Regions from separate parts of the Paenibacillus sp. EKM10P genome, predicted to be linked through region 2. Evidence: riboswitches for the same ligand, from Rfam matches in the RefSeq annotation. Region 2 holds a riboswitch; each other region holds the start of a gene.
What was found. A riboswitch is a leader RNA that binds a small molecule or an ion and turns the genes downstream of it on or off. The one in region 2 is predicted to bind thiamine pyrophosphate.

Region 1 (3,117 bases), on a different contig from region 2:
GAGCGGCTGAAAACACCAGTAGGCTACAAGCTACAACTGCTGCTGTAAACCCTTTAAACCAATTTTTACGAAATAACAAAATATACCCCTCCTCATTAAGGTGTATGCCTCATATACATACTTTTGCACATATATGTAAGCTTTGAACCCACCATTCCTATTTTAATCCAACGCCAGACAAAAGAGTAGTCATTTGCTTAAAATATTTATGAAAAAATAATTATTTTGCGTATAAAAAAAAGCCAATAAATCTCCTGAAAAAGTTGGAAATTTACTGGCTTGTCCGTTTATATTGTTTCTATTTCGTCCACACCTGGCGCTCCGTTTGTTGACTCACGTACTCAATACGAGTCGGATTGACGTCTAAGATGACATAATCGGGATCATCTGGTCCGGAAAACCATTTTTTCAGAGAATCATTCCACACTTGTTTGCGTAACCCCTCATCAGCTGTAATCTGGACGGTAGCCTCCACTTCCAAGACTTCCTTCGTGCCACCCACTTCATAGCCCAGCAGCAGATAAGCATTCGGATTGTCCTTTAGCTCATCCACTTTATGTGTTTTGCGATCCGTCGCCAGATGAATGTTCATTCCATCGTTAAAAAGGGCCATATAGCGTACTTTCGGTTTTCCGCCCTCAACCGTACCTAACGAGCAAAATTTGTTGTTATCCAAAGCCTTCACAATGGCTTGTTCCAGCTGACTGCGATCCAGTGTCTCCGTTTTACCCACAGTACAACAACTCCTTTTTACGAATTAGAATTCTATAGGGCTATGCCACTTGGCACCAGCTCTCCTAAACATACAGTGTAGCTGTTCTGAAAATAACATGACCGAAACAGATCTGAATGATTCATGTCCATTTTCAGATCAAAGCTCACAGTAAAAGTGTACCCTGTCGTTCGACAAATGAACCGTGAGCACTCCCTCAAGGCTGGACAGACCTGCTTTCAAGGCATATAATCGTCGTAGTAAACCCGAATAAACGAACCCATTAAACCATACAATGCCAGGGGTGCTGGAATCGGCCGGCTGAGAGTGTGTCCCAAGACACTGACCCTTACAACCTGATCTGGGTAATGCCAGCGTAGGAATGCTTAAGCAAGATGTGCCTTTTATTAAAACAGGACATCCCTTACTTTGGTATATACAAGCGCAAGCGTCCCGGAATCTCGGGACGCTTTTTTTGTTGAAGATAAAGTTGTTGGAAAGATTGCTTCCGGCAGATGTGATTTTTGTGAAAATGGGGAATATAAACTGTCTGATTGGACGGATAACGGGTAATTAAAAAGGAGAGAACACAACGATGAAGCGCATGAAAATGTTAAGCCTGGGTCTGATCAGTCTGTGGCTCATGGCTATGACTCTGACCGCTTGCGGCGGCAATCCCCCTACATCTCAAAAGGAGGTTCCTGCTGCCGACACTTCAACGTCTACCTCGGCAAAGGGGCTCAAAGATGTTAAAGTCGTGCTCGACTGGACACCCAATACGAATCACACGGGACTCTATGTCGCCAAGGACAAAGGATTTTACGAAAAAGCAGGCTTGAATGTCCAAATTGTTCAACCAGGTTCAGGCGGAGCCGACCAAATGGTTGCTTCGAATGCTGCACCTTTTGGTATCAGCTATCAAGAAGGCGTCACTCAGGCTCGTATCCAAGGCGTACCGCTCGTATCCATCGCTGCGGTGATTCAGCATAACACCTCTGGCTTCGCAGCCCCGGTAGACCGCGAAATTAAAAGCCCGAAAGACTTCGAGGGTAAAAGCTACGGCGGCTGGGGTTCTCCTGTAGAAGAAGCGGTCATGAAATCCATCATGGATTCAGACCAAGGTGATGTGAGCAAAGTGAAAATCGTCAATATGGGCAATGCAGACTATTTTACAGCCGTGAAGCGGGATATTGACTTTGCCTGGATTTTCTACGCATGGACCGGGATTGAGGCCGAGCTTCGAGGCGAGCCCTTGGATATGCTGTATGTAAAAGATTATTCCAAAAGTCTCGATTACTATACACCTGTAATTGTGAGCAATGAACAGACGATAAAAAACGATCCTGACCTAGTCAAAGCGTTCATGGACGCTACTGCACAAGGCTATGAATACACTATCGCCCATCCAGAAGAAGCGGCGAATATCTTAACTAAAGCTGTGCCAGAGCTGGACAAAAAACTGGTACTTGCTAGCCAAAAATGGCTAAGCCCGCGTTATCAGGACGATGCCACGCAATGGGGTTTACAAAAAGCAGAGGTATGGCAAAACTACTCGGATTGGATGTATGAACGCAAGCTGCTCAGCAAACCTTTGGAAGTCGATAAGGCCTTCACAAACGACTTCTTGCCCAAGCGTTGATCATTTTGTTAAAACGCTAAATAAGACTGGACTAGAGAAGTGAACGAAGCGCAAATACGCGCTTTGTGTGTAAAAATGCCACACAACCTATCAAAAAACTAAAGTGCTTTTAAGGCGGTTGGTAGCGGAGCGGTTCATTTGAATCTGGAGAAGCGAAGCGGTCTCCCCGCCTTAAACCAATTTATTTTCCTAATAATTTGAACAAAAAAGGACAGGTGAAATTCACATGGCTAATACACTGCTCAGCATTCAAGTAATCCCTAAAACTCCTAATAACGAAGACTCTTATCCATATGTAGACAAGGCGATTGAGGTCATCCAGCGTTCCGGTGTCAAACATCAGGTGAATCCATTGGACACTACAATGGAGGGCGAATTGGACGAATTGCTGAAAGTCGTCAAAGACATGCATGAGGCCTTGACGGAAGCTGGCAGTCCCAGCGTCATTTCACAGATCAAAATTGCACATAACCCACAGGGCATCAGCATGAACAAGCTGACCGAGAAGTATCGCCCATGAATCCGAAAGGCAAGAACGCATCCTGGTGGAAAAGCGTATGGCCGCCCCTTGTGGCGGTCCTCTTCTTTTTAGCGGCTTGGCAGGGAGCGGTTTACTATTTACATATTGAATCCTGGCTGCTGCCAGCTCCATCCCTAATCGTACAAGAGGGCATGGCGCAATCGGCGTTGCTTGGCACCCATACATGGGCTACGGTTCGCCTGACGCTTGCGGGATTTGCTATAGGGACAGCAACGGGACTGCTGA
Region 2 (3,117 bases):
CTCGGCCGTCCTGTATGATCAGTTCCTCAGCATGAGTTCCAGACCATATTGTTGCTCCCAGCACCGCAGCTGCCCCTGCATAAGCACGGCAAAGCTGAACAGGGGCCACTTGTGTCTCCTTTGATCGGTATATAGCCCCAATTACTTGATCTGCCAAGCCCGGAATCCGTCGAGCCAATTCCCTGGCATCCCACCAAATAGGGCTATCATCCTCTCGGATATTCGCAGCATTCCAGCGCCTTTGGCCCTCTGCTTCTGAACGAAAAGGGGTCACAAAACCTTCTGTACGAAAATCAACTGAAATACCCGATAAACGCTCCAAATCACAGACAAGGTCAGGGAATGCATCTCGACTTGCGCGAGCAAATCGCGCCAGCTCAAGGTCTGAGAACTCTTCGCTTTCCGCTGCCAGCATTCCCGCCGCTGCTCCTGATGCTCCCTCACCGGGGATCCATCGTTCCAGCATAATTGTACTTCGTCCCTCCTTAGCCACATGATAAGCAATGGCACTGCCGATCACACCTCCGCCTATGACCAAGCATTCTGCGTGTCCTATTGCTTTTTTCTCTGTATGTGTCTTTGACATATGTTCCGTGTCTCCTCTCCGGTGAGCATTCTGCTTTCCCTTCGTCTCGTTTTCTTGCTACAGGTCGCGAACTACAAGATTTACCATTCGCCTATATTCCATCGCTGCTGCAACGGGTGACTCTGCTTCCCATATACCAGACATCACCGCAATTCCGCTTGCTCCGGCATGATAGAGCTCTGGAACATGATGAGGTTGTATGCCTCCCAGCGCTATCACCGGAATGGCCGACAATCTGCAAATGCGTTCAAGCTGTGCTACACCCCGCGGTACAAGACCGGCCTTACAATAGGTCTCATATACATGACCAAATAGTACATAGTCTGCTCCCCCCTGCTCAGCGGTCTGCACCTCCTCCAAGGAATGTACAGACACTCCACAGCGTGTACCCACTGGAAGCAGACTTTTCGCATCCATCACAGATAACCCATTAGCTGGTAGCTGGACAGCTCTTGCCAAGGTAAGTAAAGCTACGTCCATACGGTCATTTACTACAATTTGCTGCAAAGGAACTTCCTGCTCGATCATGCTACGAGTCAAAGAAAGCAAAGCAGAGGCACCCTTCTGTTTCGAACGTGCGTGTACATAATGAATATAAGGACAAATAGCGGCAGCCACTTTGGGTACATCCACACAGGAGACACTTTCCATCGTAATTACGTGTAATTCGATCTCATTTTCACCTCACTTGGACTAAAAAATATAAAATAATCGTATAAGCTGAACTATATTGTTGCAGCTCCCTATTGGGTAATATCATACGGAGCCAGCCACATGTACCAGCAATAATGAAAGGAGATCATATGTAAATCCGTCTACGGAAGCTCGAACAAATGAAGATGAACGAAACGCAAAAAGCCACTTCCCAAAGGAAGTGGCTTGACAAACGTTCAAAATCGAACGGACTATTATATCCGTAAACGTATATCGTTCCCTGCGCAAACAAAAGTAAAGAGCTACTACCTTGTTTGTACAGTACTCACTTCCCTACGCTGGCATAACCCAGATCAGGTACAAAGGGTCCGAAATCCATTTATTTCGTCTCAGCCGCATGGGCGGCTCCCCTAGTGTGACTATTTTATTGTATCAGCTAAAGATAGCTTAGCATATTTTCCTAATTCTGCAAACCCCACCTTGTGTGAAATCTGTCAGAACTGGATTTTAGTTAACTTTACTAGACCACTCTTCTACATTCCACGTTTTGGTTACCCAATCCTCGTAAAAGTCCGGTTCGTGGGATACAAGCAATACGGTCCCTTTGTATTCCTTCAAAGCGCGTTTGAGTTCATCCTTTGCTTTGACATCCAAGTGGTTGGTAGGCTCATCAAACAGTACCCAGTTGCTCTCACGCATTAACAGTTTACAAAGGCGAACTTTAGCCTGTTCTCCACCACTAAGCGCAGACAAAGGCCGGGTGATATGCTCATTCTTCAAACCACAGCGCGCCAAATGCGCTCGTACTTCATGCTGATTCAAATGCGGAAATTCATTCCATACATCGTCAATCGGTGTAATTTTCTCCGCCTTTACTTCCTGTTCAAAATAAGCAGGCTGCAAGAAATCCCCTTGATAGGTTTTTCCGCTGATTGGAGGTATTTTCCCGAGAATGGTTTTGAGCAACGTAGACTTACCAACACCATTGCAGCCAACAATTGCGATCTTTTCGCCACGTTCGATCGTCATGGACATTTTAGGCAAAAGGGCATGAGTGTAGCCAATTTCAAAATCAATACCCTCAAAAACCGTTTTCCCGCTCGCACGGGCTTCTTTGAACTGAAAGGTTGGCTTTGCAGCTTCTTCAGGCTTATCAATACGTTCGATCCGATCAAGCTGCTTTTCACGGCTTTTTGCACGGCCTGATGTAGATGCGCGCGCTTTATTGCGCTGAATAAAATCTTCCTGTTTCTTAATATATTCCTGCTGCTTCTCATATGCATCAATATGCTGTGCTTTGTTCAGATCCGCCATTTCAAGAAACTTTTCATAGTTAGCTGAATAGCGGGTCATCTTAGCAAATTCAAGATGGTAGATTACATTAACGACTTGGTTCATAAATTCAGTATCATGTGAGATGAGGATAAAGGCATAGGGATAATCCTTCAAATATCGCGTAAGCCATTCAATATGCTCCACATCCAAATAGTTGGTAGGCTCATCCAGCAGCAATACATTTGGCTTTTCCAACAGCAACTTAGCAAGAAGCACCTTTGTCCGTTGCCCACCACTAAGTGCTGCTACATCCCGATCCAGTCCGATGGCAGAGAGACCTAATCCATTCGCCATTTCTTCAACCTTCACATCAATGAGGTAAAAATCCCCCATATCCAATTGCTCTTGAATTTCTCCCATCTGTTCCAGCAAAACTTCCAACTCTTCGGGAGAAGCCTCTCCCATTTTGTCTGTAATTTGCATCATTTCCTTTTCTAGTTCCAACAAAGGAAGAAAAGCGTCTTTTAATACATCACGTACTGTTTTGCCCGGCGTCAGCTTGGTGTGCTGATCCAGATAGCCATAACGTACACGTGGAGTCC
Region 3 (3,117 bases), on a different contig from region 2:
GGGTATGTCCGTATAGATACCTATTATCGTATGATGGCTATTATCCAAAGTCAACGCCTGAACCGGAAAAGTAAAAATGATGCAAAGAATTGTCGATGTTTGTTCTTGTTCTGTAATATGGTTGTCACAAAAACATCGGTTTACAGTAGCCGCGACTATTCTATATAATTTATGTAACCATGTTTCATAGTGTGAAACGAATATGGATACAAGAGGAGCGGTTCACGATGGAAGACCGTAAATTAACCGTCCGCGCTGTAGAGCGTGCACTTGATATACTGCTGTGTTTTACCGCAGAATCTGATCTTGGTCTAACGGAGATTGCCTCCCAAATTGGTCTACATAAAAGCACTGTTCATCGTCTTTTGACTACGCTGGAGGATCGGGGATTTGTCGTTCGGAATGCCGAAACGGAAAAATATAGGCTTGGTTTTCGCATATGGGAGCTGTCCACGCATCTGTCCCAAAGCGATGAGCCGGCGGTGTTGTTACAGCCTGCAATGGAAGGACTGCGTGATCGCTTAGGGGAAACGGTCAGCTTGTACCTGCGGGATGGAAGCATGCGTATTCGCATACAAGCCGTGCAGAGCAATCAGGCAATCCGCAGGGTTGCGCCTGTGGGTGCGCGTATGCCGCTGGCTGTGGGAGCCTCCAGCAAGGTGCTGGCGGCCTTTATGCCACCGCAGGAGCTGGATGTATTGCTAAGCAGTGAAGAATGGCCACCTTCGGTAGACCCGGAGGTTTATAAAGCCCAGCTGCAGGACATTCGTGAGAAGGGCTATGCGACCAGCTATGAAGAACGTGAGCCAGGAGCTGCGGCTGTGGCCGCGCCTATTGTGAACCGAAAGGGACAGGTCACGGCGGCTTTATCTGTATCCGGCCCGGTCAGTCGACTTGCGCCCGAGACGCTGCATGAGTTTGCACCGATTTTGATCGAAGCAGCCAAGGAAATGGGGCTTATGCTTCCGTGACAGTAATCAATACAAAAGGAAATTATACAAGGGTTGCCAAAGCTATAAATTTAAAGTAGTCTGATAGAGATGGCGGGATGTTTGTTATAGCCGTCAATTCATGTGAATAGAAAGTATCACAGTTACTGGGGGAGCCTGTAATGCGGGCTGAGATGGAATCAGGCAAGATTCCGGACCCTTTGCACCTGATCTGGATCGTACCAGCGTAGGGAAGTAATCGGCCATTGAAATGTATACGCAGCTGCTGTCTACGGCCGCGCATTGGAATATGATTATTCCACGTGCGATCGGTTTGGATAGCTGTCTCGTTTGATTAGCCGGTTCCCTAGGGAACCGGCTTTTTTGCATAGATCAGCGCCACCCTGGGAATGGTTCCGGATCGGTGTGTCATTTCAACGATACGGGAGGAATGGATCATGAAACCGACAGAAACAAAAGGAACAAAAGAAACAGGAATGAAATCAGCAGATGCAGGATTGGCGGGAATAATAGAAGTAGAGGGAGAGAAGGCCAAAGCGGAGCAAGCCAGTGGGCTAAAGCCCTTTCCGGGGAGCCGTAAGGTGTATATTCAAGGTTCTCGGCCGGATATTGCTGTGCCTGAGCGTGAAATCGCGCTACAACCCACACATACGCCTCAGGGCACCGAGCATCATGAGCCACTGCGTGTGTATGATACCAGCGGTCCGATGACGGACGAAGCCTACCAGGTCGATATCCGTCAGGGATTGCCACCATTACGGCGAGCTTGGGCACTGGAACGGGGGGATGTGGAGGCTTATGAGGGCTGCGCCGTCAAGCCGGAGGATAATGGACTGAAACCCGGCTCCAAACGGGAGACAGTGGAATTTCCCGGCGTGACCAACCGTCCGCTACGGGCTTCGCAAGGGCGTACTGTGACGCAAATGCACTATGCGCGGCAAGGGATCATTACGCCTGAAATGGAATTTGCGGCGATCCGCGAAGGCGTAGAGCCCGAGTTTGTACGACAGGAGCTGGCGGCTGGACGAGCTATTTTACCTTCAAATATCAATCACCCGGAAAGCGAACCCATGGTCATTGGACGCCAATTTCACGTGAAGATCAATGCGAACATTGGGAATTCCGCAGTTACGTCCTCCATCGAGGAAGAAGTGGAGAAGATGACCTGGGCTGTGCGCTGGGGCTCAGACACCGTCATGGACCTGTCTACAGGTCGGAATATTCATACAACGCGCGAATGGATCATCAGGAATTCTCCCGTACCGATTGGAACGGTGCCGCTATATCAGGCACTGGAAAAGGTGAACGGCGAAGCTGAGAAGCTGACGTGGGAGCTGTATCGAGACACGCTGATTGAGCAGGCGGAGCAGGGAGTGGACTATTTTACGATCCATGCGGGTGTATTGCTGCGATATATACCGATGACGGCGAATAGAATGACGGGAATTGTATCCCGGGGCGGGTCGATCATGGCAGCCTGGTGCCTCGCGCACCATCAGGAGAATTTTTTGTATACGCATTTTGAAGAAATCTGTGAAATTATGAAAGCCTACGATGTGGCCTTTTCTCTCGGGGATGGTCTGCGTCCAGGGAGTATCTATGATGCGAATGATGAAGCACAATTTGCAGAGCTGGAGACGTTGGGCGAGCTCACGCAAATTGCATGGAAGCATGATGTCCAGGTCATGATTGAAGGGCCAGGACATGTCCCTATGCACAAAATCAAGGAGAATGTGGATTTACAAATGGAGATTTGTAAGGAAGCCCCCTTTTATACTTTAGGGCCGCTGACGACGGATATCGCACCAGGATATGATCATATTACCTCAGCTATCGGGGCAGCCATGATCGGTTGGTTCGGGACGTCCATGCTGTGCTACGTTACGCCGAAGGAGCACTTGGGTCTGCCGAACAAAGATGATGTCCGCGAAGGAGTTATTACCTACAAAATTGCCGCACATGCTGCCGATCTGGCGAAGGGTCATCCGCGGGCACAGCAGCGGGACGATGCTTTGTCCAAGGCGCGTTTTGAATTCCGCTGGCGCGATCAGTTCAATCTCTCGCTTGACCCTGAGCGGGCATTGTCCTACCATGATGAAACGCTACCAGCAGAGGGGGCCAAGGAAGCCCACTTTTGCTCGATGTGCGGTCCCAAGTTTTGCAGTAT
Region 4 (3,117 bases), on a different contig from region 2:
TCCCGAAGGCGCTTTTGCATTGGGAGGATGTGGGGAGCGTGAACGCACGCCACATAATAGGGAAATACGGTCAAAACATTCTCACCTTCAATGATGACATCCAGGGCACAGGAGCAGTCACATTAGCTGCGATTGTTTCGGCGGTAGGTGTCACCAAAATTCCGCTACGTGAACAAAAAATACTTGTCTTTGGTCCAGGGGCAGCAGGAATCGGTAACGCCGACCAAATACGGAGCGCTATGATCGAGGACGGGCTTCCTGCAGAAGATTCTTTCAGGTCGTTTTGGGCCTTTGATTATCGTGGGCTATTAACGGACGATATGGAAGATGTACTCGATTATCAGAAACCATATGTGCGTAAAAAGGAAGAAATCAGCTCATGGGCCCGATCGGAAGACGGCAAAATACCGTTGCTGGAGGTCATCCGTCAGGTAAAACCTACAATCTTAATTGGGACTTCCGGTGTAGCGGGTGCCTTTTCTGAAGAGATTATCAAGGAAATGGCAAAGCATGTGGAACGCCCGATCATTATGCCCATGTCCAATCCTACCAATCTGGCTGAAGCGGTACCCGAGGATTTGATACGATGGACTGATGGCAAAGCATTGATTGCTACGGGAAGTCCCTTTGAGCCCGTCAGCTATAACGGTACGAAATTTGAAATTGGACAGGCGAACAATGCCTTTGTTTTCCCGGGACTGGGTCTAGGCGCAATTGTGGTCAAGGCCAAACGAATCACTCCTTCCATGTTTACCGCAGCAGCTGATGCCGTTGCCAACGCCGTAGATTCGAATGAACTTGGCGGCGCACTGCTGCCCCATATTCGAAAATTACGTGATGTTTCGTTTGCGGTTGCGGTTGCGGTAGCAAAGGCCGCAATTCAGGATCAGGTAGCTCAGGCACACCTTCCAGATATTGAGCAAGCCATTCGGGATGCAATGTGGAAACCGGAATATGTGAGGGTCAAAGCCGTGGAAAGTGTAATCCAACACCCTCACTAATCCTTCACTAGGCATAAGCAGTTTGACATAACATAGGAACGAATGTACAGTATTAGTCAAAAGAATAGGAAAGTCCACTAGGGGAGCCATTATGGCTGAGACAAGAATGAATCTTGGACCCTTTGAACCTGATCTAGTTCGTACTAGCGTAGGAAAGTGGAGCCTTCTATATATGGTTTCAGGCGTTTTTGCGCATTGAACCTATGTTGAAGCCGCTCCAGTTTTCGGGGCGGCTTTTTGGCATTGTTCCGAGAGTTGTATCTTACGGGACTTCTTATTCTCCATTTTTGTTGGAGGTGGGGAAATGAGTTTTTCGCAAGAGCTCCGTCAGCAGGCGGATGGCATTTTTCAAGCCATTTATGAGCATCCCTTTGTGAGAGGTATTGCTGAAGGAAATTTAACAAGGGAACAGCTGATTCACTATGTAAAACAAGACTTTGAATATTTGAACGCCTACATGCGGATTTACGGCATCGCGATCTCCAAAAGCACGAGCCGGGAGGATATGGCTGTATTTAACGAACAGATCTCTTTTATTCTCAACAGCGAGGTTCATCCGCATCAAAATTTTTGTGCTATCGCAGGTGTCACCTATGAAGAGATGCAGGGATATCCACTCGCTCCGTCCGCTCATCATTATATCCGCCATATGCTGACCGTCGCACATGAGGGTAGTCTTGGGGAAATCATGGCCGTGCTGCTACCATGTCCATGGACATATCTTGAAATTGGACGCAGGCTAATGGATGAGGTAAGACCGGACGAGTCTCATCCGTTCTATGAGTGGATTTGCTTCTATGGCAACCAAATTGAAGATGTAACCTTCAAATATCGAGAGCGTGTGGATGCTTGGGCGAAAGTCGCCACGGCTGCCGAGCGAGAGCGGATGATTGAGCATTTTATGCTAAGCTGCCAGCTGGAATATATGTTCTGGGATATGGCTTATAAGCAGGAACAATGGCCCGTCCAGATGCGCGCTACGGTCTTGGAATAATCAGTATAGATGAGAGAGGATAAACATGATGAATATATGGGAACAAAGTTATTCGGCGCTCCTGACAAAGGTACAAAACAGCAACCCCCTCGTTCATAATATAACCAATGTGGTGGTCACCAACTTTACAGCCAACGGCCTATATGCACTAGGGGCTTCCCCGGTGATGGCTTATGCACCGGAGGAAGTAGCAGATATGGCCAAAATAGCGGGCGCCGTCGTGTTAAATATCGGTACGCTAAACCGTGAGCTAGTGGATGCCATGATCCTTGCTGGACAATCGGCGAATGCTCACGGTATTCCAGTTCTGTTAGATCCAGTCGGTGCGGGAGCAACTAGTTTTAGAACCGAGTCAGCACTGCGAATCCTAAACGAGGTTAACATCTCACTAGTACGAGGCAATGCAGCCGAAGTCGCTCATCTGATCGGAGAAGCCCGAGAAATTAAAGGGGTAGATGCAGGCGACAGTGCTGACAGCAGTAATGTCGATCTGGCAGTTCGGGCTGCGCAAACGCTCCATACCATGGTTGTCATCACTGGAAAAGAGGACGTCATCACCGATGGGGTTGAAGTACGATTGATTAGTGGCGGAGACGCGCTGCTTACGAAGGTAACCGGAACAGGCTGCCTGCTGACCTCTGTGTTGGGTGCCTTTGCAGCAGTTGAACCCAACCTGCTGCTCGCAGGCACAGCAGGTTTAGCATTTTACAGTGCAGCAGCTTCTCGAGCCGCAGCGCATACCGCAAAGCTGGGACCGGGCAGCTTCCAGATTGCCTTTCTCGACGAGCTTGCCAAACTACATACTGGTTCGCTAGAGGGGCATGTCACGATCCGTGAAGCTGGAACAACTACAACAGGTGGTGCGCGATGAGAGACGTGCATGTACCGAGAGCGCTGACGATTGCCGGTTCAGACAGTGGCGGCGGGGCTGGAATTCAAGCCGATCTCAAAACCTTTCAGGAGCTTGGCGTATACGGCATGTCAGCTATTACGGCCATAACGGTACAAAATACTTTGGGAGTTCACGGTGTATATCCGCTGCCACAGGAAGCAACAGCGCAACAGATCGAAGCTGTAGGATCAGATCTTGGAGTCGACGCCCTAAAGACTGGCATGCTGTTT

Region 1: another riboswitch for thiamine pyrophosphate. It lies ahead of HFE01_RS24205 (ABC transporter substrate-binding protein); the one in region 2 lies ahead of HFE01_RS05980 (thiamine phosphate synthase).
Region 3: another riboswitch for thiamine pyrophosphate. It lies ahead of thiC (phosphomethylpyrimidine synthase ThiC); the one in region 2 lies ahead of HFE01_RS05980 (thiamine phosphate synthase).
Region 4: another riboswitch for thiamine pyrophosphate. It lies ahead of tenA (thiaminase II); the one in region 2 lies ahead of HFE01_RS05980 (thiamine phosphate synthase).

Annotation. Positions count from the first base shown of each region.
Region 1 is NZ_JAALET010000017.1:54,546-57,662, reverse strand. It holds gene HFE01_RS24215 (bifunctional 2',3'-cyclic-nucleotide 2'-phosphodiesterase/3'-nucleotidase) at 1-79, opposite strand, end outside; gene HFE01_RS24210 (pyridoxamine 5'-phosphate oxidase family protein) at 299-733, opposite strand; TPP riboswitch at 1,003-1,112, shown strand; gene HFE01_RS24205 (ABC transporter substrate-binding protein) at 1,308-2,351, shown strand; gene HFE01_RS24200 (MTH1187 family thiamine-binding protein) at 2,578-2,871, shown strand; gene HFE01_RS24195 (ABC transporter permease) at 2,868-3,117, shown strand, end outside.
Region 2 is NZ_JAALET010000002.1:222,479-225,595, forward strand. It holds gene thiO (glycine oxidase ThiO) at 1-586, opposite strand, end outside; gene HFE01_RS05980 (thiamine phosphate synthase) at 644-1,237, opposite strand; TPP riboswitch at 1,554-1,662, opposite strand; gene HFE01_RS05985 (ABC-F family ATP-binding cassette domain-containing protein) at 1,748-3,117, opposite strand, start outside.
Region 3 is NZ_JAALET010000011.1:41,918-45,034, reverse strand. It holds gene HFE01_RS20695 (IclR family transcriptional regulator) at 228-971, shown strand; TPP riboswitch at 1,089-1,200, shown strand; gene thiC (phosphomethylpyrimidine synthase ThiC) at 1,388-3,117, shown strand, end outside.
Region 4 is NZ_JAALET010000012.1:100,210-103,326, forward strand. It holds gene HFE01_RS21675 (NAD-dependent malic enzyme) at 1-1,001, shown strand, start outside; TPP riboswitch at 1,071-1,173, shown strand; gene tenA (thiaminase II) at 1,306-1,995, shown strand; gene thiM (hydroxyethylthiazole kinase) at 2,021-2,866, shown strand; gene thiD (bifunctional hydroxymethylpyrimidine kinase/phosphomethylpyrimidine kinase) at 2,863-3,117, shown strand, end outside.